Regions from separate parts of the Pantoea sp. B65 genome, predicted to be linked through region 2. Evidence: predicted binding sites of a transcription regulator. Region 2 holds the regulator's gene; each other region holds the start of a gene.
What was found. The regulator Fur, encoded in region 2, represses iron uptake genes when iron is present. The targets are predictions, from matches to a motif close to ATAATAATGAGAACNACTATCAA.
Positions count from the first base shown of each region.

Region 1 (6,157 bases), on a different contig from region 2:
AACCGAGATTGCGGATCACCGCCACGCGGATCGGACCGTTATGATTAGCGATAGCGGCAGGTACCGGCGCCAGCGTCTGGGTGGCAAATGCAGGCAATGCAGTCAGCAGGCTCAGGGCCAGCAGCGATGTGGTGAATTTTTTCATTATAATTCTCTGTGTTTAATAAACTGCGCGTTAGCGGCGCTGGATGTAGGTAATCGCCAGCGCAACCGCCAGCACTAACCCTTTAATAATGTCCATGGCGTAGTAAGGCACTGATAGCATCACCAGCCCGTTCTGCAATACCCCGAGGATCACCGCGCCGAGCAGTGTTCCCAGCGCATTCGGCTTACCGGCGCCGGCCAGCGACAGGCCAATCCACGCCGCCGCCACCGCATCCATCAGATAGCCACCACCGGCGTTAACCTGTGAGGAACCGATACGTGAAGCCAGCAGGATCCCGCCGAGGCCAGCCAGCAGTGAGGCGATCACATAGGCGGCAACGCGGTAGCGGGTGGTACGAATACCGGAGAGGCGTGCCGCTTCCGGGTTGCCGCCAATCGCATACATCCGGCGACCATGCTTGGTCAGCGACAGACCGAGCTGCGCTACCACCGTCACCACCAGCATAATAATGACGATCGTCGGCACCTGACCGAGCAGGGAAAATCCTGCCGGAATCGTCCCTTCCGCCATATCGCCGCCCGGCAATACCATATTTTCCGTAATCGAGCCGCCAAAGCTGTAGGTCATCGCCACGCCCTGTACCACAAACAGGCTGGCCAGGGTCGCCAGCATATCGGGAATTTTCAGCACCACGATCATAAAGGCGTTAAACAGGCCAACCAGCGTACAGAGCAGCAGAGTCACCACTATCGCCTCTGTCGAGCCGAAGCCGTACCAGACGAACAGTGAGATCACCAGCGAGTTGGCCAGCGATGCCGTCGAACCTACCGACAGATCGAAACCACCAATCGTCAGCGAGATCGACACGCCAATCGCAATTACCGTTACAATGGCAATCGAACGCAGAATGTTGATGATGTTATTCGGGTCGAGGAAGCTATCCGATGCCAGGCCAAAGCCGGCGATCAGCGCGACTACCGTCAGCAACATTCCCCATTTGTAGAGAAATTCAAATAACTGGTGACGCGCCGATGGCGCCCCCTTCAGGGAAATTTCTTTGCTGCTCACGCAGGGGTTCCTCCGGTGGAATAAAGTAAAAGCGTTTCTTCGTCAGCGGTACGAGCATCCATTTCCGCTACAATACGGCCATCCCACAGCACGCAAATGCGATCGCATAAACCAACCAGCTCGGCGAATTCTCCGGAAGCATATATCACCCCTTTGCCTTCGCGCGCCAGCCGATCGATTAATACGAACAGGTCAGTTTTTGCTTTAACATCAACGCCTTTGGTGGGCTCATCAAAAATCAGCACATCGGCGTTATTACGCAGCCATTTACCAATCGCCACTTTTTGCTGGTTGCCCCCCGACAGCCGGCGCAGGATCTGCTGCGGCCCGGTAGTACGAATCCCAAGCTGCTGGATCACCTGCTCTGCCCAGCGCCATGCCTGACGCCGGCCAAACACGCTCAAGCGCGAGAAGCTGTTATCAGCACTGACGCTAAGGTTCATGCTAACCGGCTCATCAATAAAAATGCCCTCTTTGCGTCGCTCTTCCGGCACCAGCGCCAGGCCTCTTTCGACCGAATCATGGGGTGAAGAGGGTTTCCACGCCTTACCATGCAGCTCACCAGCCCGCAGCTGGCTGCGGCTGGCGCCAAACAGCGCTTTACACAGTTCCGTCTTGCCGGCGCCGGCGAGGCCAGCAATACCCAGAATTTCGCCTTTACGCAGCGACAGCGAGATATCGCGCAACAGAGCATCGTCGTGCAGCCCGCTAATGCTCAGCACCGTCTCAGCCTGCACCGCGGCACGGCGCGGCGGATAGATATCATCCAGCTGATGACCGAGCATTTTTTCCACGATCTGCTCGCCGCTAAGGTTTTGCATCGGCGCACTTTCGATTAAGCGACCATCGCGTAACACCGTCAGCCGATCGCAAATCGCTTTCAGTTCGTGGATGCGGTGGGAAATAAACACCACACCAATGCCGCTACGCTGCAGACGGCGCACCACGGTAAACAGACGTTCGCTTTCATGCTGATCGAGTGGCGCAGTCGGCTCATCGAGGATCAAAAAGCGGCAGTGGTGGGATAAGGCGCGCGCCAGCAGAATTTGCTGTTTCTCTGCCAGCGTGCACTGTTCGATACGGCGACGGACATCGATCTGCACATCCAGCTGCGCCAGCAGTTCGCGCGCCTGACGGCGGATTTGCCCCCAGCGATAAACCTGACCGCCTTCGGCCAGTCGATCCAGCATGATGTTCTCCGCCACACTGAGCGTCGGCACCAGCGCCACATCAACCTCCTGCTGCACCAGATGAATACCCAGTTGTTTAGCGTCGCGCGGCGAGTTGATGATTACCGGTTGGCCATCCAGCAAAATTTTTCCCTGATAATGCTGGTGTGCGCCCGACAGCACCGCCATCAGTGTTGATTTCCCCGCGCCATTAGCGCCGGTTAATGCATGGATGGATCCGCCTTCAAGGGTGAAATCCACCTGAGTCAGCGCTGCAAAACCGCCAAAAGCGATGGAAATGTTATGCATTTCGAGGCGATTTAACGCAGTCATGGGCATCTCTGCTCCCGGATTTTAGCTGTGGGTTCGTCGCATTCTTATCGGAATGGTTACCTCCGGCAACGAACGAAAGCGCATAAGCTAACACAAAATGTTATTAGCCATCCAGACATCCAGACACAACAGCAAATTAGTGCGGTTATCCACTGGTTAAGCAGCAGGATCATGGGTATGTGTGGGGAGATTGCCAGAGGTTATGCTGAGGTTACTTTGCGGTTAATCAGCATCGCATAAATAAAAAACCGACGAAGCAGGCTCCGTCGGTTGGCTGTCACGCATTATAACGTGCAGAGAAAAAACTTATTTAGCAGACGCGAAACGTGCTGCAGCTTCGTCCCAGTTTACGACTTCCCAGAACGCTTTGATGTAGTCAGGACGTTTGTTCTGATATTTCAGGTAGTACGCGTGTTCCCACACATCCAGACCAACAATCGGGAAGCCAGAAACGCCAGAGATGGCTTCACCCATCAGTGGGCTATCCTGGTTAGCAGTAGAGACGACCGCCAGTTTGTCGCCTTTCTTAACCAGCCACGCCCAGCCAGAACCAAAACGGGTTGTTGCTGCTTTTTCGAATTCGGCTTTGAAAGCGTCAACGCTACCAAAATCTTTCTCAATTGCCGCTTTCAGCTCGCCCTGCAGAGAAGTGCCGGTTTTCAGGCCTTTCCAGAACAGGCTGTGGTTTGCGTGACCGCCTGCGTTGTTACGCAGTACAGTTTTCTTGTCTGCCGGAACCTGATCCAGTTTGGTGATCAGTTCATCCACTGGCAGATCGGCGAACTCAGTCCCTTCCAGCGCGGCGTTCGCGTTGTTGACATAGGTCTGGTGGTGTTTAGTGTGATGGATTTCCATCGTCTGCTTGTCGAAATGCGGTTCCAGTGCGTCGTATGCGTAAGGCAGGGATGGCAGTGAATAGCTCATGTTCATCATCTCCATTAATGTTGGGCGGCGCTCTGAGTTTTGGTTAGCACCGCGTAAGCAGTCGGATCATTATAGTTAAATAAATGATCTTGAAAATGCTTATCAATGCCCCAGGATTAATATGGGTATGTTTTAGCCGGCAATTTGGCAAGTTATCGGGACAAAAAGCGCGGAACCAGAAACGCGAAGGGGCCATTGCTGACCCCTGCCGGATTAACCTACCAGTGATGCCAGCGATTTATCCAGCGCACCCACCAGCCAGTCAATATCGCTCTCCTGGAACGCCAGTGGCGGACGCAATTTCAGCACATTGCCATACGGGCCGGCGACCGACGTCAGGACGTGGTTATCACGCAGCTTCTCGATCACATCCAGTGCCAGCTGCTTATCCGGGGTTTTACTGGCGCGATCTTTCACCAGCTCAAAGCCGATAAACAGTCCCGCGCCACGCACATCGCCGACGCACTCATATTTATCCATCAGCCCGGTCAGCGCCGCCAGCAACTTGCCGCCCACAATCCGGCTATGCTCTTGTAAACCTTCCTCTTTAATCACTTTCAGCACCGCCTGAGCCGCCGCCATTGCGACCGGGTTACCGCCGAAAGTATTGAAATAAGGGATTTCATCGCTGAAAGCGGCTAAGACATTGCTTTTCGCCAGCAGAGCCGATACCGGAATACCATTACCCATTGGCTTACCGGTGGTGACCACATCCGGCACCACATCATGGCGTGCAAAGCCCCAGAAGGCGTCACCGGTACGCGCAAAGCCAGGCTGTACTTCATCGGCGATAAAAATACCGCCATTCTTATGCACCACATCGATAGCCTGCTTCAGGTAGCCTTTAGGTCCTGGCAACACACCGTCGGAAGAGAAAATGGAGTCAGCAAGGAAACCAGCAAACTTGATACCGTGCGCCGCCATATCATCGATCTGTTTCTGAATCTCAGCGGCAAACCAGGCGCCAAGATCCGGCGCGTCAACCCGATAGCGGTCCGGCGGCAGTACTAAACGGGTGGTGGCCGCCAGCGACTGACCGCTACCCAGCGCCGGTGAGGCGCCGGAAGTCAGATCGCTGGTACCATGGTAGGCTTCCTGGCTGACGATAATCCCGGTGCCGCCGCTAAAGGAACGTGCCACGCGGATCGCCAGATCATTCGCTTCCGAGCCGGTACACATATACATGGCGCGGTCGATTTCTGCCGGCAGGGTCGCCAGCAGATCTTCAGAATAGTTAAGAATATTTTCGTGTAAGTAGCGGGTATGGGTATTTAGCATCCCCATCTGCTGGTGTACCGCCTCAATCACCGCCGGGTGGCAATGACCAATACTGGCCACGTTGTTATAGACATCAAGGTACTTATCACCTGCCGCATCCCACAGATATTGCCCTTTACCGCGCACCAGATGTACCGGTTTGCGATAGAACAGACGGTAGGATTCACCGAGAACTTTGCTGCGTTTATCGGTGAGTTTGCGCACATCGGCATCTAAGCCGTCGGCGTGCTCCGCACGAAAACTGTTGGTGTCCATGATGGTCGAACGTGTTGCCATGGTAACTCCCGTTGCGAAATTAAGTTTGGCCTGACGGCGAAGAGGAGGAAAATTTCAGCACAACCTGAGCTCATCATGGCCTATTTTTATAAAAATGCAACCAAATACACAAATACAATAAAATACACATGAAGGTGATAAGATTGTCGGGTAAGCTAACCACCCTGACGCGTGGGGACCAGTAATGGCCCTGACGGTGGTTCAGATCCCCGTTGCGTTGGGGCAGCCCGTGCCGATGATATGCACCACAAGGAATAAAATCATGTTGCAGGAAACACGTTTACACCGCATCCGTGCGCTACTCAGCACCCTCAGCCAGGTCAGCACCGAGCGGATTATTAAAGAGCTGGGGATTTCACGCGAAACGGCACGGCGCGATATTATCGAGCTGGAGGCGCTGGGACTGGCACGCCGCGTACATGGTGGTCTGGTGGCGTTGGATACCACCCCGGAACCGCCGCTGACGGTACGCAGCGCGGTACAGGCAAAGGAGAAGCGCGCCATTGCGCGCGCCGCGGCACAGCGACTCCTGCCGGGCCAGACGCTGTTTCTTGACGCGGGCAGTACCACCACCATGCTGGCGGATGAGCTGCGTTCGATGTCAGGTTTAACCATTATTACCAATAGTCTGCACGCCGCACTGAAGCTGAGCGCGGCCGAAGAACATGAGACACTGAATAATGAGGTGATCCTGCTCGGCGGCAGCATGATGGCTGGCGCCCAGCAGACGCGCGGTGAACTAACCGTTGGGGAAATTTATCGCTATCGCGCCGATGTCGCGCTGTTATCCCCGGTGGGTATCGACAGCAAAAGCGGCGCCAGCAGCTTTTATCCCCACGAAGCGGCGATTGCCCGCGCCATGACCCAACAGGCAACGCAACTGATTCTGCTGGCCGATCACAGCAAGCTGGGGATCACCAGCCGGATGGTGTATGCCACCAGCAGCGAAATTAGCCTGCTGGTGACTGACAGCGCGGCAACCAGACAGCCGGCATTTACGGCG
Region 1 covers NZ_JAHXPU010000015.1:120,527-126,683, reverse strand. The annotation lists gene JWF83_RS03475 (sugar ABC transporter substrate-binding protein) at 1-145, opposite strand, end outside; gene JWF83_RS03470 (ABC transporter permease) at 176-1,174, opposite strand; gene JWF83_RS03465 (sugar ABC transporter ATP-binding protein) at 1,171-2,676, opposite strand; gene sodA (superoxide dismutase [Mn]) at 2,983-3,600, opposite strand; gene JWF83_RS03455 (aspartate aminotransferase family protein) at 3,814-5,154, opposite strand; gene JWF83_RS03450 (DeoR/GlpR family DNA-binding transcription regulator) at 5,417-6,157, shown strand, end outside.
Region 1: a site for Fur is predicted at 3,684-3,706, ahead of sodA (superoxide dismutase [Mn]). Genes of this name have one in related genera too.

Region 2 (6,157 bases):
GGCGAAAACCCGCTGGGATGAACGCTGGAGTGGTGATAAAGGCGGCCTGAGCTTTTACCAGGCGGCAGTTAAGCTAAAGCACCACGGCTGGTGGATGCGCGGCGGCTATCTGCAACCGGCGGGTCAGACGTTACTGGCTCCGCACTGGAGCTTTCTGCCGGGAACTTATCGCGGTGCGGAAATCGGGGTCAGCGAGGATTATGGCGACAGCGGCGCCTTCTCGCTCTCCTGGCTATGGGCCGATGCCTATAAAGCGCCGTGGTATCAGCATCTGTACCGCTTCCGCCAGGCCGATGGCCACAGTGAGATTGCCTGGCTGCATTCGCTCGGCGCTAAATACGATTTCAAAAATAATCTGATGCTGGAGGGCGCCTTTGGGCAGTCGGCCAGCTATATCGATCAATATTTTGCCAAAGTCTCGTATGGGTTTCCGCTGGCGGGTAACGATCTGCGTACCAGCTATCAGTTCTATGGCGCCAGGGATAAACAACAGGGCGGCGCCGGCAATCTGAACGATATTTACGACGGTCTGGCGTGGTTGCAGGCACTGACGCTGGGTTATCGCCACGGCCCGTTCGATTTTCGCCTTGAAGGCAGCTGGGTGAAAGCGCAAGGCAATCAGGGCTATTTTCTGCAGCGGATGACGCCGGGCTATGCCAGCTCCAACGGCCGGCTCGATATCTGGTGGGATGCGCGTTCAGACTGGAATGCCAATGGGGAAAAGGCGCTGTTTGCCGGCGTGCTGTATGACCTGAAAGGCTGGCAACTGCCGGACTGGCAACTGGGTGGTTCTCTGGCCTGGGGTTGGGACGCCAGGCCCGCCACCAGTCCGCAATGGGACCAGAATCAGCGGCTGAAAGAGTCGGCCTGGAGTGTCGATCTGCTGTATACCATCCCGCAGGGCGGCGCCAAAGGCACCCGGTTTAAACTGCATTACACCCAATATAACAACCACAGCACGCTGCCCAGCTACAGCGGCGGCTACGGCAATATCTTTCAGGATGAGAAAGATGTGAAGTTTATCGTGATGGCTCCCTTCACGATTTTTTAACCCGCACGTAATAACAGGAGTATGCACGTGAAACGACACAGAACAGGGATAGTGCTGGCCGCCTTAAGCGGGCTGGCGGGCGGCGGCTGTATGGCCAGTGAGCAACAGCTGGCCGATCAAATCAGCCAGTTCGGCGTTAGCTACCAGGTGACGGATAACCATGCGGCGCAGCATGGCGTTGACTGCGCCGCTCTGGGCGCTGACTGGGCTGCCTGCAACCGCGCGCTTATCCGCCTGACCAATCCCGGCCCGGCGCTGAGCAGCCAGAACTGGGCTATTTATCTCAGTAGCATTCGCCCGATACTAAAAGTTGAGAGTGACCAGTTCCGTATTAGCCATATTATCGGCGATCTGCATAAACTGCAGCCGACGGAGAAATTTACCGGCTTTGCCGCCGGGGAGACGGTCAGCATCCCGATTATCAATGAGTACTGGCAACTGGCGGTCAGCGATGTCATGCCGCGCTGGTACGTTAGCGCGGGGGATGCCGCCATCAGGGTGATCGCCAGTACCGACAGTGAGGATCTGACGCGTTTTGTCGCGCCCTTCGGCGCGCAGTGGCAGCGCACCGCGGAAGATAAAAATGTGCTGATGAATGCGCAAACTCGTTTTGAAAAAAATCGCGATATTAAAACACTCGCGGCGGCCAGCTTACGTGGGCAGATTACGCCGACGCCGCTGCAACTGACGGTAGGCGCGGAAGATGTTGATTTGCAGGCCGGGGTCGCGCTCGATCTGTTATCCCTGTCGGCGGATAAAGCGGCGGTTATCCGCCAGCATTTTGCCCGCGCCGGGGTTGAGCCGCGCGCCGACGGTTATCCGGTCGCTACCGCTATCGATCGCGCGGGTTTTCGCGGCGCACTGGCGCGCTCGGGCGCTTACCGCTTAGTTATCGCGCGCTCCGGGGCGCGGGTGACGGGCTATGATCCGGCAGGGGTGTTCTATGGTCTGATGTCGATCCTTTCACTGCTGCCGGCTGATGGCGATAAAAAGATCGCCGCCCTTGAGGCCAGCGACGCGCCGCGTTTCGCTTATCGCGGCGTGGCGCTGGATGTGGCGCGCAATTTCCACAGTAAGGCCGCGGTTAAACGTCTGCTGGATCAGATGGCGGCATGGAAAATGAATAAACTGCATTTTCACCTGACGGATGATGAAGGCTGGCGTATCGAAATCGCCGGGTTGCCGGAACTGACCGCGGTGGCAGGGCGTCGTTGTCACGATCCGTCTGAACAGCGCTGTCTGCTGCCGCAGCTCGGTTCCGGCCCCGACAGCGACAATAGCGGCAGCGGCTATTTCAGCCGGGCCGATTATATCGATATTCTGCAATATGCCGCCGCGCGGCTGATTGAGGTGATCCCCGAAGTGGATATGCCAGCCCATGCGCGCGCTGCGGTGATCGCCATGGAAGCACGCTACCAGCGCTTAATGCGCCAGGGCAAAGCCGCTGAGGCGGCGGAGTATCGGCTGCTGGATGCGGACGACAGCTCGAATACCACTTCGGTGCAGTTTTATGATCGCACCAGCTACCTGAACCCCTGCCTGGATTCATCAAAACGTTTTGTGGCTAAGGTGATCGGTGAATTCCGCGCCATGCATCAGGCGGCCGGGCAGCCATTAACCCGCTGGCACTTTGGCGGCGATGAGGCGCAGAACATTCGTCTGGGGCCAGGTTATACCGACCGTCGCCACCCGGAAGCGGGGAAGGGGATAATCAATCGGCAGCAGGAGGATCACCCCTGGGCGCGCTCGCCGGTCTGTCAGCGTATGGTGCAACAGGGCCGGGTGGCCAGCATTGCCGATTTGCCCGGCTGGTTCGCTATTGAGGTCAGCCGTTTAGCGCAGGCGCAGGGGATTCATCATATGCAGGCATGGCAGGATGGGCTGAAAACGGTCGCTCACGCCAGTGCGTTTGCCACTCCGCAGGTGACGGTGAATTTCTGGGATACCCTGTACTGGGGCGGTTTCGACAGCGTTAATGACTGGGCGAAGAAGGGCTATGAGGTGGTGGTTTCCAGTCCTGACTATCTGTATATGGATTTCCCGTACGAAGTGAACCCGCTGGAGCCCGGTTATTACTGGGGAACGCGCTTTAATGATGAGCGTAAGATGTTCAGTTTCGCGCCGGATAACCTGGCGCAAAATGCTGAAACCTCGGTCGATCGTGACGGTAACCGCTTTAGCGCCAAATCCGCTAAGCCGTGGCCGGGGGCGCAGGGGATTTCCGCACAGCTGTGGAGCGAAACGGTACGCAGCGATCGGCAGATGGAGGCGATGATTTTCCCGCGGTTGCTGTCGGTTGCCGAGCGTGGCTGGCATCGTGCCGGCTGGGAACTGGACTATCAGCCCGGACGCGAATACCAGCAGGGTAAAACTCACTGGGTCGATACCGCGGCGTTGCGTCAGGACTGGCAACGTTTTGCTAATCTGCTCGGGCAGCGTGAGCTGGCTAAACTGGATAAGCAGGGTATTGCCTGGCGTCTGCCGCTGCCGGGAGGGCGCATTTATCATCGGGTGCTGGAGGCAAACAGCGCGCTGCCGGGCATCAGGATCGAGTTTTCAACCGACGGCGGTAAACAATGGCAGCGTTATGATCCGCAGTTGCCGCCGCGCGTCGGCAGTGAAGTGTGGTTGCGCAGCGCCAGTGCCGATGGCGGGCGTTACAGCCGGGTGGAGAAGCTGCAGGCGCCACAGGCGATGGATTAGCGGCATAAAAAAACCGGTGAAGTTTCACCGGTTTTGTCATTAGTTACTGCATAGCATAATTTATTTGTCGTGGAGCGTTTCGTCTTCGCGGCAATCGCCCAGCGCACAGTGACCATACAGGTACAGACTGTGGTTAGTCAGTTTAATACCGTGGCGTGTTGCGATTTCACGCTGACGGGTTTCAATCGATTCATCACTGAATTCAATCACTTTGCCACAGTCGAGGCAAATCAGGTGATCGTGGTGATGTTGCTGCGTAAGTTCGAAAACAGACTTGCCGCCTTCGAAATTATGACGGGTAACGATCCCCGCATCATCAAATTGGTTCAGGACGCGGTAAACTGTCGCCAGACCAATCTCTTCGCCCATATCAATCAGGCGCTTGTACAAGTCTTCCGCACTGACGTGATGGCCCTCAGGTTCCTGAAGCACTTCCAGAATTTTCAGTCGGGGAAGCGTGACTTTCAGGCCGGCCTTCTTTAATGCGGTGTTGTTGTCAGTCATGCGGATATTGTCCTGTTACTTTGCTAGTCACAATGTGGCTGAAAAGCCCTGAACATCGGTCAACGCGAAAACTTATTGCGTCTCATTATAGAACTCGTGCTTCGAAATGAAAACGGCATGGAGAGCGTGCAACAACTGAAGGATGTAATGAGTTACGTCCGTGAGAAGTCCATGCCTCGGAGTCTGTCCTGTGATAGATACTGTGCTAACCCCTTCACTATGCTTCGAAAACGGCAATAGCAGTGTGACCGATGGGGGTATTGTACAGATTTGCCGGTAAAAGTTACAAACATGTATCTATTATTTCTATAGGAAAAACCGCTGACTCAATGTGAGCCAGCACCCACATTGCGTCAGTCATACTAAGCTTCGATGATTTCTTTCAGCTGAAGTTCATCAAAAATTTGCTTCACCCACTTTTCAACCCGTTCGCTGGTCAGTTCGGGTTGACGATCTTCATCAATCGCCAGGCCGAGGAAGTGGTCATCATCCGCCAGCCCTTTGGAAGCTTCGAAGTGATAACCTGCAACCGGCCAGTGGCCGACAATCACTGCGCCATTCGGCTCAATGATATCGCGAATGGTGCCCATCGCATCGCAGAAGTATTCGGCATAGTCTTCCTGATCGCCACAACCAAACAGCGCAACCAGTTTACCGTTGAAGTCGATCTCTTCCAGCGTCGGGAAAAAGTCATCCCAGTCGCACTGGGCTTCGCCATAGTACCAGGTCGGGATACCAAGCAGCAGAATATCAAAAGCCTCAAGATCTTCTTTGGCAGACTTGGCAATATCATGAACCTCAGCAACGTCTTTCCCCAGTTGCTTTTGGATCATCTTTGCAATGTTTTCCGTATTGCCAGTATCGCTGCCAAAGAAAATGCCTACGATTGCCATGAGCTTAATAACCTCTTGAAACTTATTGATATGGTGAATGCTACAGATACACAGTTACTGGCAATGATAGCAGACAGTACCGGGGCGCGGAACTTGAAATGCCGCCGGATTTGTCGCTTTGTGCGTTCAACGCCTCGGTTTATCGCCACTTTTCTGCGCCGGACGATCAGCCGGTGACGTGGAGTTGCGCCAGAATCATCTCTTCAATCAGCTCGCTGCGGCTGATATTACGCTGTTCAGCCATCTGGTTGAGCGCATCAACCGCGTCGCTGTTCATTTTCAGCTCGACGCGACGTAGCCCACGAACTTTGTCGCGTTTTAGCTGATTGCGTTTATTAATGCGCAGCTGTTCATCACGCGTCAGCGGATTGGTTTTTGGTCGTCCCGGGCGGCGTTCGTCTGCGAACAGATCGATCGTCGTGCGGTCGGTGTTTTCTTTTGCCATAGAATCATGATACTGAATGAGCGTCAGCGTCTGAAATCGCCACGCGGGTTCTGACTAAACGGGCCGGTTTGCCGTCGAAAATAACACCGTCCCGCCAGGCTGATTATCTTGCCCGCGGCAAGCCAATGGTCGGTGTTGCCAACGGCGGCAAAATTTTAGCGCGCCATCATACCCCAGTGAAAGTCGTCGCGACAATCATTTCACTGTGGCGGCAACTATTTGCTTTTAAAGCGCAAAAAAGCGGCGAATTGCGCGCAAAACCGCATCAGGTTTTTCAGCATGTACCCAGTGTCCGGCGCCGGCAATCACATGAGCGCGTGCCTGCGGGAACTGATCGATTACCGCCTGACGATGGATATCGTCGAGATAAGGGGAGAGCTCGCCCCGGATAAACAGCGCCGGATGCGGCCATGCAGGAACGGTTTCCCAGCCGGAAATGGTGGTGTAATTGTCCCACAGCACCGGCACGTTAAAACGCCATTCGCCCTCCTGAAAGGATTTCAGCAGGAACTGGATAATGCCCTCTTCCGCCAGATAACTGCGCATCACCTCCGCTGCCTC
Region 2 covers NZ_JAHXPU010000034.1:11,055-17,211, forward strand. The annotation lists gene chiP (chitoporin ChiP) at 1-1,051, shown strand, start outside; gene JWF83_RS13670 (beta-N-acetylhexosaminidase) at 1,073-3,754, shown strand; gene fur (ferric iron uptake transcriptional regulator) at 3,815-4,258, opposite strand; gene fldA (flavodoxin FldA) at 4,621-5,151, opposite strand; gene ybfE (LexA regulated protein) at 5,318-5,596, opposite strand; gene ybfF (esterase) at 5,822-6,157, opposite strand, start outside.

Region 3 (6,157 bases), on a different contig from region 2:
CCCGCATCCCCATGGACAGGTTTGGGCGAACAGTTTCCTGCCGAATGAGATTAAACGCGAAGACGAACGCCAGCGCATTTACTATCAGCAGCATGGCTCGCCGATGCTGGTGGATTATACCGCGCGTGAACGGCAAGACGGCAAACGCACGGTAGTGGAAACCGAACACTGGCTGGCCGTGGTGCCGTGGTGGGCCGCCTGGCCGTTCGAGACCCTGTTGCTGCCAAAAGCGCCGATTAAACGCCTGGTCGATCTGAATGATGCGCAACGTGAAGATCTGGCGCTGGCGCTGAAAAAACTCACCAGCCGCTACGATAACCTGTTCCAGTGCTCATTCCCTTACTCAATGGGCTGGCACGGCGCGCCATTTAACGGCGAAGAGAACTCACACTGGCAGTTACATGCCCACTTTTATCCCCCGCTGCTGCGCTCGGCAACCGTACGTAAGTTTATGGTCGGTTATGAAATGCTGGCTGAAACCCAGCGGGACTTAACGGCGGAACAGGCGGCTGAACGTCTGCGTTCTGTCAGCGATATTCATTTCCGCCAGACCGGAGCATCACAATGAGCTTAAAAACCCTTACGCAACAGATTTTTAGCGAGCAGTTTGGCTATCAGCCGAGTCATTTTATTCAGGCGCCTGGCCGCGTGAATCTGATTGGCGAACATACCGATTACAACGACGGCTTTGTGCTGCCGTGCGCTATTGATTATCAGACCGTGATCAGCTGTGCCAAACGCGACGATCGTCAGGTGCGGGTAATTGCCGTCGATTACGACAACCAGCAGGACATTTTCTCACTGGATCAGCCGATTGTCAGCCTGCAGGACAAAATGTGGGCTAACTATGTGCGCGGCGTGGTGAAACATCTGCAACAGCGCGACAGCCAGTTTGGCGGCGTGGATATGGTGATCAGCGGCAACGTGCCGCAGGGCGCCGGCCTTAGCTCGTCGGCGTCACTGGAAGTGGCGGTCGGCACGGTGCTGCGCGAACTGTATCAGCTGCCGCTGGATGGCGCGGCAATCGCCCTCAACGGTCAGGAAGCGGAAAACCAGTTCGTCGGCTGTAACTGCGGCATTATGGATCAGCTCATCTCTGCGCTGGGCAAGAAAGATCACGCCATGCTGCTGGACTGCCGTACCCTCGGGACACGCCCGGTGCCGATGCCGGAAGAGATCGCGGTAGTGATCATCAACTCCAACTTCCGCCGCAGCCTGGTCGGCAGTGAATATAATACCCGCCGCCAACAGTGTGAAGATGGAGCGCGTTTCTTTGAGAAGAGCTCACTGCGTGATGTCGGGCTCGCCGAGTTTAAAGCCGCTGAGCAGTTGCTGGATGCCGATGTGGCGAAACGCGTACGCCACGTGCTGAGCGAAAATGCCCGCACCCTGGAAGCGGCCGACGCGCTGAGCAAAGGCGATCTGGCGCGTATGGGAGTGCTGATGGCTGAATCTCATGCCTCAATGCGTGATGACTTTGAAATTACGGTGCCGCCGATTGATATGCTGGTCGGGATCGTCAAATCGGTGATCGGTGACAAAGGCGGCGTACGCATGACCGGCGGCGGCTTCGGCGGTTGTATTGTCGCGCTGATGCCGTTCGATCTGGTCGATAAGGTGAAAGCTGCGGTAGCCGAACAGTACCAGGCCAAATCCGGCATTAAAGAGACCTTTTACGTCTGTAAAGCTTCGGCGGGGGCTGGCCAATGCTAAACCAACCACAGTCACTGGCGCCTGACGGCCAGCCGTGGCGAATTACCGTGCTGCGCAATCAGAACGGCATGGTGGTCACTTTTATGGACTGGGGCGCCACCTGGCTCTCCGCGCGCGTGCCGATGAAAGATGGCAGCGTGCGTGAAGCGCTGCTGGGCTGCGCGACGCCGTCGGATTATCTTCATCAGGCGGCTTATCTCGGCGCCACCGTCGGACGTTACGCTAACCGTATCGCCGCGGCCCGGCTGCAGCAGGGCAATATTCAGCTGGTCGCCAACCAGGGTGAACATCAGCTGCATGGCGGCCCACAAGGTTTTGATAAACGCCGCTGGCAGATCGTCAGCCAGAGTGAAAGCGAAGTGCACTACCGTATTGCCTCGCCAGACGGCGATCAGGGCTTCCCTGGCGCGCTGCAGGCCAGGGTGCACTATCGTCTTGATGAGCATAACTGCCTGTCGATTGAGTATCAGGCGCAGGTCGACCAGCCCTGTCCGGTGAATCTGACCAACCATGCCTATTTCAATCTCGATGCGCAGCATGGCGATGCCCGTCAGCATCGCCTGCAACTGCTGGCCGATCACTATCTGCCCGTCGACAGCATGGGTATCCCCTGTGCAGAATTAAAACCGGTGACCGGGAACAGTTTTGATTTTCGCCAGCCAAAAACCGTCGCCGCCGAGTTCCTGCAGGATGAGGATCAGCGCGTGGTAAAAGGCTACGACCATGCGTTTTTGCTGAATAGCGCCGGCGACAGTAGCCAGCCTGCCGCGCAATTGTGGTCAGCCGATGGCAAACTGCAGCTGACAGTGCATACCGCGGCGCCGGCGCTGCAGTTCTATTCGGGGAATTACCTCGACGGTACGCCGGCACGCGAACAGGGTAGCTATACTGCCTTTCAGGGCATCGCGCTGGAGAGTGAGTTTCTGCCTGACTCGCCCAACCATCCTGAGTGGCCGCAACCGAGCTGCTGGTTACAGCCAGGTGAAACGTATCAGTCGGTGACCCGCTATACCCTGACCCCGGTGTGAAAACAGCATGAAAAACGCGCACTGCGTTCGTCCCAGGCTTACGCCGTGCGCAGATTTCAGCTATGGTAGAGGGATATCAAATTGTCGAAGCAGGCACTTTCGGCGATGTAATGATAATCGTTATCATAGAACTGTAAGATTATTAAGGAGTTAAGTTATGGCTGTAACTAAGCTGGTTCTGGTGCGTCACGGCGAAAGCCAGTGGAACAACGAAAACCGCTTCACCGGATGGTATGATGTTGATCTGTCCGAGAAAGGTCGTACTGAAGCAAAAGCAGCAGGCGAGCTGCTGAAGAAAGAAGGCTTTGCTTTCGACTTCGCTTATACCTCCGTGCTGAAACGTGCCATCCACACCCTGTGGAACGTTCTTGACGAACTGGATCAGGCCTGGCTGCCAACTGAAAAATCATGGAAGCTGAATGAGCGTCACTACGGTGCGCTGCAGGGTCTGAACAAAGCAGAAACCGCCGAGAAATACGGCGACGAACAGGTTAAGCAATGGCGTCGTGGCTTTGCCATCACCCCACCAGAGCTGACCCGTGAAGATGAGCGTTTTCCTGGACACGATCCACGTTACGCAAAACTGACCGACGCCGAGCTGCCACTGACGGAAAGTCTGGCGCTGACCATCGATCGCGTTATCCCTTACTGGAACGAAAGCATTCTGCCGCGCATTAAGAGCGGCGAGCGTGTGATCATTGCCGCTCACGGTAACTCCCTGCGTGCGCTGGTGAAATTCCTCGATAACCTGAGCGAAGATGAAATTCTTGAGCTGAACATCCCTACCGGCGTGCCACTGGTGTATGAGTTCGACGAGAACTTTAAACCGCTGAAGCGCTACTACCTCGGCGATGCTGATGAGATTGCTGCGAAAGCCGCAGCCGTCGCTAACCAGGGTAAAGCCAAGTAATAACACCGCCAGCTAAATCGCCCGCTGACCACCGCATCCCCCCGGTCAGCGGGCTTTTTTTTTGCTTATTCGCTCATGCCGCCGATGCGCATTGATGCAACGCGGCCAGACCATCGGACTGCGCCTGCCGCCAGACAGCGACGGCGGCTTGTGCTTCCGGCGACGCGCGGTGCTGCGACAGGCCACTAATAATCCCGCCTACCGCCGGATCATGCGTTCTGATACAGATCCCAACGGTTACCGTAGAGATCCTCAAATACTACCACCATGCCATACTCTTCCTGGCGTGGTTCTTCGCAAAAATGGACCCCCTTGCTTTTCATCGCCTGGTAGTCGCGCCAGAAATCATCAGTTTGCAGGAAGAGAAAAACGCGACCACCGCACTGATTGCCGATAAATGTCTGCTGCGTTTCACTGGCGGCCCTGGCCAGCAGCAGGTTACAGTCACTTTGCGCATCAGGGGTAACCACTACCCAACGTTTCCCCGGCTGTGGCGTATCCTCGACCAGTGTAAACCCCAGTTTGTTAGTGTAGTAATCAATGGCACGATCGTAATCGTCAACCACAATCGCCACATATCCCAGGCATCTTTTCTGCGTTCTCACGCTGCTCTCCTGTTATAGCCAGTTATTGCCAGTCACCCTGGCAGCTGCAGCGGTATCACTGCTCCACTTTCCTGCCTTAAAAAAACAGGTTATAAAACCCTTATAATAAGATAAGCAAAGGACTCTCTGTGCAGTTAACAACAGAACGCCTTATTGTTCGCCCGGTGCAACCAGCGGATGTCGACGACCTGTTCCGGATTTACGGCGATCCGGCAACCAACACATTTAATCCCTCGGGTCCGTATCCTGATATTCATTATGCTGAATTTGTTCTCGACCGCTGGCTGGCTCACTGGCAGAACAGAGGATTTGGCAACTGGGCAATCTGCCCGCAGGATCAGCCGCAGAAAATAATTGGCTTTGGGGGGCTGAGTCACATCAATATCGACACCATCACCATTAACAACCTCGGCTATCGCTTTGCCACTGAAGCCTGGGGAAAAGGACTGGCAACGGAGTTCGCGCGGCGCGCCATCCGCTTTGGTTTCGGACAGCTCGGGCTGAACGAGATTTCTGCCGTCGTGCGGGAAAACCATTATGACTCGCAAAACGTACTAAAAAAGTCTGGTCTCAGATACAGCGGCAAAATACACGATGTGGCCAATGCCGCGGCCAGCCTGATGTTTACCCTTACCGCCGAAGAGTGGCGCAATAAGGGCGGAGATTAAAAACCACCCCGCCCGCGGCAGATCAGGAAAGTAAATCGACGCCGACAGGATGGCAACTCTGCAGCTACCGCCTGACTTTCAGCACGGTAGCTACGCTGTTTCAGATAACTTTCTGGCGGCGTCGGATTTATTCCGCCGGGCGCCGCCGGGGGGAGTATGAAGCAGCGGCATTCACGCCGCCGGAGCCTGAGGATCAGCCGCGACGCGCTTTCACCGCTGCAGCCAGCTGACGTAGCACGGTTTCGGTATCTTCCCAGCCAATACAGGCATCGGTTACGCTCTTACCGTACACCAGCGGTTCGCCGCTTTCCGGGTTCTGATTACCTTCCACCAGATGACTCTCAATCATCACGCCAACAATCGCCCGTTCACCCGCGGCAATCTGTTGCGCCACATCATCCGATACCACCAGCTGCTTCTGAAACTGCTTGCTGCTGTTGGCATGGCTGAAGTCGATCATCACCTGCGGCGCCAGACCGGCTTTTTCCAGGCCGGTTTTTACCGCGCTAACATGATGGGCGCTGTAATTAGGCTCTTTACCGCCACGCAGAATAATATGGCAATCACTGTTACCACTGGTTTCAACAATCGCCGAATGGCCGTATTTGGTTACCGACAGGAAACAGTGCGGCGCACTGGCGGCGCTGATAGCGTCGATCGCCACTTTAATCGTGCCATCGGTACCGTTCTTAAAGCCCACCGGGCAGGATAAACCGGACGACAGTTCACGGTGTACCTGAGATTCGGTAGTCCGCGCGCCGATCGCTCCCCAGCTCATTAAATCCGCCATATATTGCGGCGTAATCATATCGAGGAATTCACCGGCCGCAGGCAGACCGCTGTCGTTGATGTCCAGCAGCAGCTTACGCGCAATGCGCAGCCCATCATTGATCTGGAAGCTGCCATCCATATAGGGATCGTTAATCAGCCCTTTCCAGCCGACGGTGGTACGCGGCTTCTCAAAATAGACGCGCATCACTACTTCCAGCGTGTCACTCAATTCTTCACGCAGTTTCAGCAGACGTGCACCGTACTCTTTCGCCGCTTCAGTATCATGAATGGAACAAGGTCCAATCACCACCAGCAGGCGGTCATCCTTATTTTTAAGAATATTATGAATCGCCTGACGGGCGCGGGAGACAGTATCAGCCGCTTTATCGCTGGCCGGGAATTTTTCAAGCAGCGCCACCGGAGGCAAAAGTTCTTTTATTTCTTTGATTCTTAAATCATCGT
Region 3 covers NZ_JAHXPU010000027.1:17,213-23,369, reverse strand. The annotation lists gene galT (galactose-1-phosphate uridylyltransferase) at 1-568, shown strand, start outside; gene galK (galactokinase) at 565-1,713, shown strand; gene galM (galactose-1-epimerase) at 1,707-2,741, shown strand; gene gpmA (2,3-diphosphoglycerate-dependent phosphoglycerate mutase) at 2,899-3,651, shown strand; gene JWF83_RS12430 (VOC family protein) at 3,861-4,256, opposite strand; gene JWF83_RS12425 (GNAT family N-acetyltransferase) at 4,385-4,924, shown strand; gene aroG (3-deoxy-7-phosphoheptulonate synthase AroG) at 5,118-6,157, opposite strand, start outside.
Region 3: a site for Fur is predicted at 2,852-2,874, ahead of gpmA (2,3-diphosphoglycerate-dependent phosphoglycerate mutase). Genes of this name have one in related genera too.

Region 4 (6,157 bases), on a different contig from region 2:
AAACGCCTGTCGGTTTGAATGAGCCTGTGGAAACAGAAAAGAGAAGAAAATATTGTTGAGGAAGAGATGCCCTCGCGAGGAAAAGCGATGAAATACGCGTTAAGACCTAATTGTCCTGATACTGCTTTTTCCATTCGCGATCTCCATAGTAAAACCTGAACATATCTGACTACCGCTAAGATTAAGGTGCATCAAACCTCCACCAGATTGCAACATTATTTTTACTTCCCATCGAGGAAAAAAGCACCATTACAATATTGTAATTAGAGCTTAAATAATTTTTTCTTTATAAAACAAATAGTTTTAATTTCTGGCAGGCAGGAGAGTGAAGCAGGCAATTCGTATCAAATAATGACGGCAGGCACATTAAGGTAAATTTAGGCTAAAAACCAGCCGCCGCTTCGGACAGCAAGCGGCGGCCAGAGGAAGTATCAGGCTTCAAGTAACGCTTGTGCCAGATAATGTTTATCGTCAGCCACCCCAGGTAAGGCGAAAAAATAACCGCCGCCGACAGGTTTGATATACTCTTCCAGCGCTTCGCCATTTAAACGCTTCTGCACCGTCAGGAAGCCTTTTTCTAAATCATGCTGGTAGCAAACAAATAACAGGCCCATCTCCAGCTGACCAGAATGAGAGACGCCCAGCGAATAACTATAACCCCGGCGCAACATCAGGCTGCTGCTGGTTTCCTGCGTACGCGGGTTAGCCAGACGAATATGCGCATCCAGCGGGATCATACTGCCATCCGGATCTTTACTATAATCCGGCACATCATGCTCATTCTGCATCCCCAGCGGCGCACCGCTGTGCTTTTCCCGACCAAAGATGGTCTGCTGCTCGCGCAGCGGAGTACGGTCCCAGAACTCGACGCGAAACTGAATAATCCTTACCGCCTGATAACTGCCGCCCAGCGTCCAGGCCGGTTCGCCCTGCCCGGCGCCCACCCACAGGATATTATCCATCAGTGCGCCATTGCTGGTATCCGGATTAGCGGTACCGTCTTTAAAGCCCAGCAGGTTAATCGGTGTCTCTTTACCACGACTACGCGCCGCATGGTCGGAAATAAAACCTTCCCGCCGCCAGCGCACACTCAGCAGATCCGGCGAATGCTTGATAATATCGCGCAGCGCATGGATCACCGTATCGTTGGTATTGGCGCAGATCTGCAGCAACAGGTCGCCGTGACACAAGCTGGCATCCAGCGCGTCATTCGGAAAACGCGTCATGCTTTGCAGTTTCAGCGGTTTCAAATGCTGCAAACCAAAACGCTCATCGAACAACGAAGATCCAAGAGACACGGTGATAGTAAGATTATCGGGATAGATATTTTCACCAAGAATGCCGGAGTCCATCGGCGGCAGTTGCGGATTAGTCACCAGCGGCGCTTTACCGCCGGTGGTTAAAAACGCAATACGACGGGTCAGCAAGCTAAACAGCCGCTGCAGATCGTTCTTATCCGCCGCCAGCACATCAAAAGCCACCAGCATCATCGCGGCCTGTTGCGGGGTAACAATCCCCGCCTGGTGAGGGCCGTAAAAAGGCTGCTGCTCCATCCGTGCACCAGGTGATAATGCGCCAGGGGAGAAGGATTTATCTTCCGCCGCGGCGGCGGCCATCGGACAGCCGCCACCGACAGCGAGGGCACCGCTAAGGATGCCCATGCCTTTCAATAATCGCCGACGCGACGGCATTGTCGCATCATACTCTTTTGCCATTTATGCTTAATCCAGGCCTAAAGTACCACGCAACAAAGAGAGATCTTCAGCCAGCGAAGTGATCGGCCCTTTTAGCGCATTACGATCGGCAGTAGTGAGTTTATCGTAGGACTGATAACCATCTTTGGTACGATACTTATCAAGGATACTGTCCACTTTCCTGAAGTTGGCATCTACTTTCGCCAGCAGCTCCGGGTTGGCTTTCACCAGCAACGGACGCAGCAGGTTCACAATTTTCTGCGCGCCATCGACATTCGCGCGGAAGTCCCACAGATCGGTACGGCTGTAACGATCTTCTTCACCGGAGATCTTGCTGGAGGCCACTTCTTCAATCAGACCGGCGGCACCGCCCACGACTTTGCCCGGCGGGAATGCCAGCTCATTGATGCGGGTTTGCAGATCCAGGGTGTCTTTATACAGACGGTCAGCAAATTCATCCATACCTTTGGTGGTGTTATCGCCAAATAGCGCTTTCTCCAGGCGGTGGAAACCGGTGAAGTTAGGATCTTCCGCTTTCTTCTCGAAGTCGTCTTCACGCGCATCAATGCTGCCATCCAGGTCGGAGAACAGCTCAGCAATCGGCTCAATACGCTCATAATGCTGACGGGTTGGCGCAAACAGTGCTTTGGCTTTGGCTATATCTCCGGCTTTCACCGCATCGGTAAAGGCTTTGGTTCCGAGCACCAGCTGATCAACCTCTTTCGTGACATACACTTTATATTCGGCAATCGGGCCGACCAGCTGCAGCACATCTGGCTTGCCGTCATTCACTTTCGCGCCGCTGTCCTTCACAATCAGCTTGCCTTTTGGATTACTCAACAGGCCGCAGGTCATATCATACTCACCGGCTTCCAGATTAGCCGTCATCTTCTGGGTAAAACCAGGGGCGATATTTTCGCGCTCCTCGACCACCATCACCCCTTTCAGGATCTCCCACTCCAGCCCTTTCTGGCTGTCGTTTTTGATAATAAACTGGGTTTTACCGGCGTTTACCGTCAGGGACATCGGCTCACACTGTTTGTCGTTAACGCTAATTTTTACCTGTTGAACATCAGCGGCCTGCACGGCGCCAGACGCGGCAGAAATCGCCAACAGCGCGACATACAGCGCCTTGCGACGAAAACGAATAGTCATACACTTTCCCTTTTAGTTGGTTTAAATGCGCGCCACAGGACGCGCTGTTACCCAGCTTAGCGCGAGCTTCTCACTGCGGAAGCCGTTGGTCGTGCCGGCATAAAGAACAGCAGCAACGCCGGAATCAGATAGACAAAGTACACCGCCACTTCACTGACGGTTGGCGTTTCCTGATAACCCAAAATACCTTCCAGCAGCGTGCCGAACAGGGTATGGGTTGAGAGTGAATTACTCAGGTCAAAGGCGATATCCTGGAAGTGATTCCACAGGCCAGCTTCATGAAAGGCGCGGATGGCGCCCGCCGCCAGACCCGCGGCGACAAACAGAATAAACAGGCTGCTCCATTTGAAAAACTTCGCCAGATTAAGCCGCACGCCGCCCCAGTAGAGCAACATGCCGAGAATCACCGCCACGGCCAGCCCAAGCATCGCCCCCGCTGGCGGCCCGATGCCCAGATCCTGCTGAAAAGCCGCCAGCAGGAAAAATACCGACTCCAGCCCTTCGCGCGCCACGGCGAGAAACACCATCAGCACCAGCGCCCAGCCATTGTTATTACCTTTCTGCAAGGCATGGTCGACGGCGTCTTCCAGCTGGGCTTTCACATTACGTGACACCCTGCGCATCCAGAACACCATATAGGTGAGGATCGCGACCGCAATCACCGCCACGATGCCTTCAAACAGTTCCTGCTGTTTCTGCGGGAATTCACCGGTGGTTTCATTGATAAATACGCCCACCGCCAGGCAGAGCGCCACGGCGATAACTACCCCGATCCACATGGCACCAAACCATTTCGCGCGTTGGGTACGTTTCAGGTAGCTGGCAATCAGACTAACAATCAGCGCCGCCTCTAATCCTTCACGTAACATAATAAGAAATGGAACAAACATGCCTGAACACCTCAAATGTGAAACTTAGGTCAACGGGAAGTAAAGAAGCGTAAATCAAAACGATATCGATTATCATTATCGCCAGTAAAAATACAAGAGGCGGCCCGGGTATTTTGTGCATTTGCGAGGGCTTCCGGCAAAAAAATGGCCCCGCGCCATACGGGGCCATTAGCGACGGGATAAAACCCGCCGTGTAACCGAACGGTAACAAACTAGTCGGCGTTGAATTCCGCCTCTGCCGCCGCAAAACGCAATTGCGCCGCCTGAGATGGCGCCTGACCCAGCAGGCTGACCAGCACAATCGCTATACTGGCGAAGATAAAGCCCGGGATAATTTCATACAGATCCAGCCAGGCATACTGCTTCCACACCAGCACGGTTACCGCACCAATAATCATCCCCGCCAGCGCACCGTTACGGGTGGTCCGCGACCAGCACACCGAGAACAGTACCACCGGACCAAAGGCGGCGCCGAAGCCCGCCCAGGCATAGCTCACCAGGCCCAGCACGCGGTTATCCGGATTGGCGGCCAGCGCAATGGCAATCACCGCCACCAGCAGTACCATCATACGGCCAACCCACACCAGCTCACGCTGGCTGGCATTTTTGCGCAGAAAACTTTTATACAGATCTTCGGTAAGTGCGCTGGAGCACACCAGCAACTGGCAGCTGAGCGTCGACATCACCGCCGCCAGAATCGCCGACAGCAGAATACCGGCAATCCATGGATTAAACAGAATTCGCGCCAGTTCAATAAACACCCGCTCGCCGTTTTCGCTGACGCCCGTCGCCTGAGCGGGGTTATTCTGGAAGTAAGCGATACCAAAGAAGCCCACCGCCACCGCGCCGCCGAGGCAGAGGATCATCCACGCCATACCGATACGACGTGCGGTACGGATTGAACGATGGGAGTCTGCCGCCATAAACCGCGCCAGAATATGGGGCTGACCAAAGTAGCCCAGCCCCCAGCCCAGCAGGGAGATCACCGCAACGAAATTCAGCCCTTTCAGCATATCGAGGTTCTCCAGGCTTTTCGCCTCAATCACCTGCAGCGAATCGCTGACGCCGCCAACCGCGAAGATCACCATCACCGGCGTCAGGATCAGGGCAAAAATCATCAGACTGGCCTGCACGGTATCGGTCCAGCTCACCGCCAGAAAACCGCCAACAAAGGTATAAGCAATGGTGGCGGCGGCACCGGCCCAGAGCGCGGTTTCGTAGCTCATGCCAAAGGTGCTTTCAAACAGACGCGCACCGGCGACAATCCCGGAAGCGCAGTAGATGGTGAAGAACACCAGGATGACCATGGCGGAAATCACCCGCAGTAACTTGCTGTTATCTTCAAAACGGCTGGAAAAGAAGTCCGGCAGCGTCAGTGCGTTATCGTGGTGCTCGGTTTGCACCCGCAAGCGTCCGGCAACAATTTTCCAGTTAAGCCAGGCGCCAATCGTCAGCCCGATAGCAATCCAGCTTTCTGAAATTCCCGAGAGGAATATCGCTCCGGGCAATCCCATCAGTAGCCAGCCACTCATATCCGAGGCCCCCGCCGACAGCGCGGTCACCACACTGCCAAGGCTGCGACCGCCTAAGATATAGTCATCAAAGTTTTTTGTTGAGCGGTAAGCGAGAAAACCGATCAACACCATGCCAAGAATATAAACACTAAAGGTCACCATCATTGGTGTACTTATCGTCATCCAGGTTCTCCATTTTTTATCGATTTATTGTAGCGGGTGATTTTTGCTCTCTGCCACCGCCGGAACGTAGCGGTAACACCACCTTCAACCCCGAGGCGCGGTATCCTGCCGGAAAGCCGTTATGCGCACAATGGATTTAACACATTCATTACCGCCAGTTCACCTGTAACGCGATGAAAAAAGTCCGCAGGTTGCACCCGATCACAGTTTTCACAGTTGCACCTGATAACAACCCGAATAATATTGAGGATTTACAGGCATTACAGAACTGGCGAGGATCTTGCAGCAATAACCATGCCGCTTTCAGAGCGTTAACATTTAACGCCGTGTCCGGCTTGTTAAGCAGGTCACAATTAACAAGGTTGCACAAAGTTGCAACATAAGTGATATTGCTGCTGATTATCATCATTTTTCATTTTGAGGAGTATTTCAGGCATGGCAACAACCACCATGGGTGTCAAGCTAGATGAAGCCACACGCGATCGGATTAAACTGGCCGCGCAGAAAATTGATCGCACGCCGCACTGGCTAATTAAACAGGCTATTTTCAACTACTTATCCCATCTTGAGACAGGTGATGCCGTGCCGGAAATCGCGCTTAACAGCGCGTTGAATGAAAATGATGAGCAACCGGCTGAAGAGTACCATCAGCCTTTCCTCGACTTTGCGGAACATATTTTGCCACAGTCGGTCACCCGCGCGGCAATTACCTCCGCCTGGC
Region 4 covers NZ_JAHXPU010000041.1:57,175-63,331, forward strand. The annotation lists gene efeB (iron uptake transporter deferrochelatase/peroxidase subunit) at 432-1,715, opposite strand; gene efeO (iron uptake system protein EfeO) at 1,722-2,849, opposite strand; gene efeU (iron uptake transporter permease EfeU) at 2,906-3,739, opposite strand; gene putP (sodium/proline symporter PutP) at 3,952-5,436, opposite strand; gene putA (trifunctional transcriptional regulator/proline dehydrogenase/L-glutamate gamma-semialdehyde dehydrogenase) at 5,872-6,157, shown strand, end outside.
Region 4: a site for Fur is predicted at 3,793-3,815, ahead of efeU (iron uptake transporter permease EfeU). Genes of this name have one in related genera too.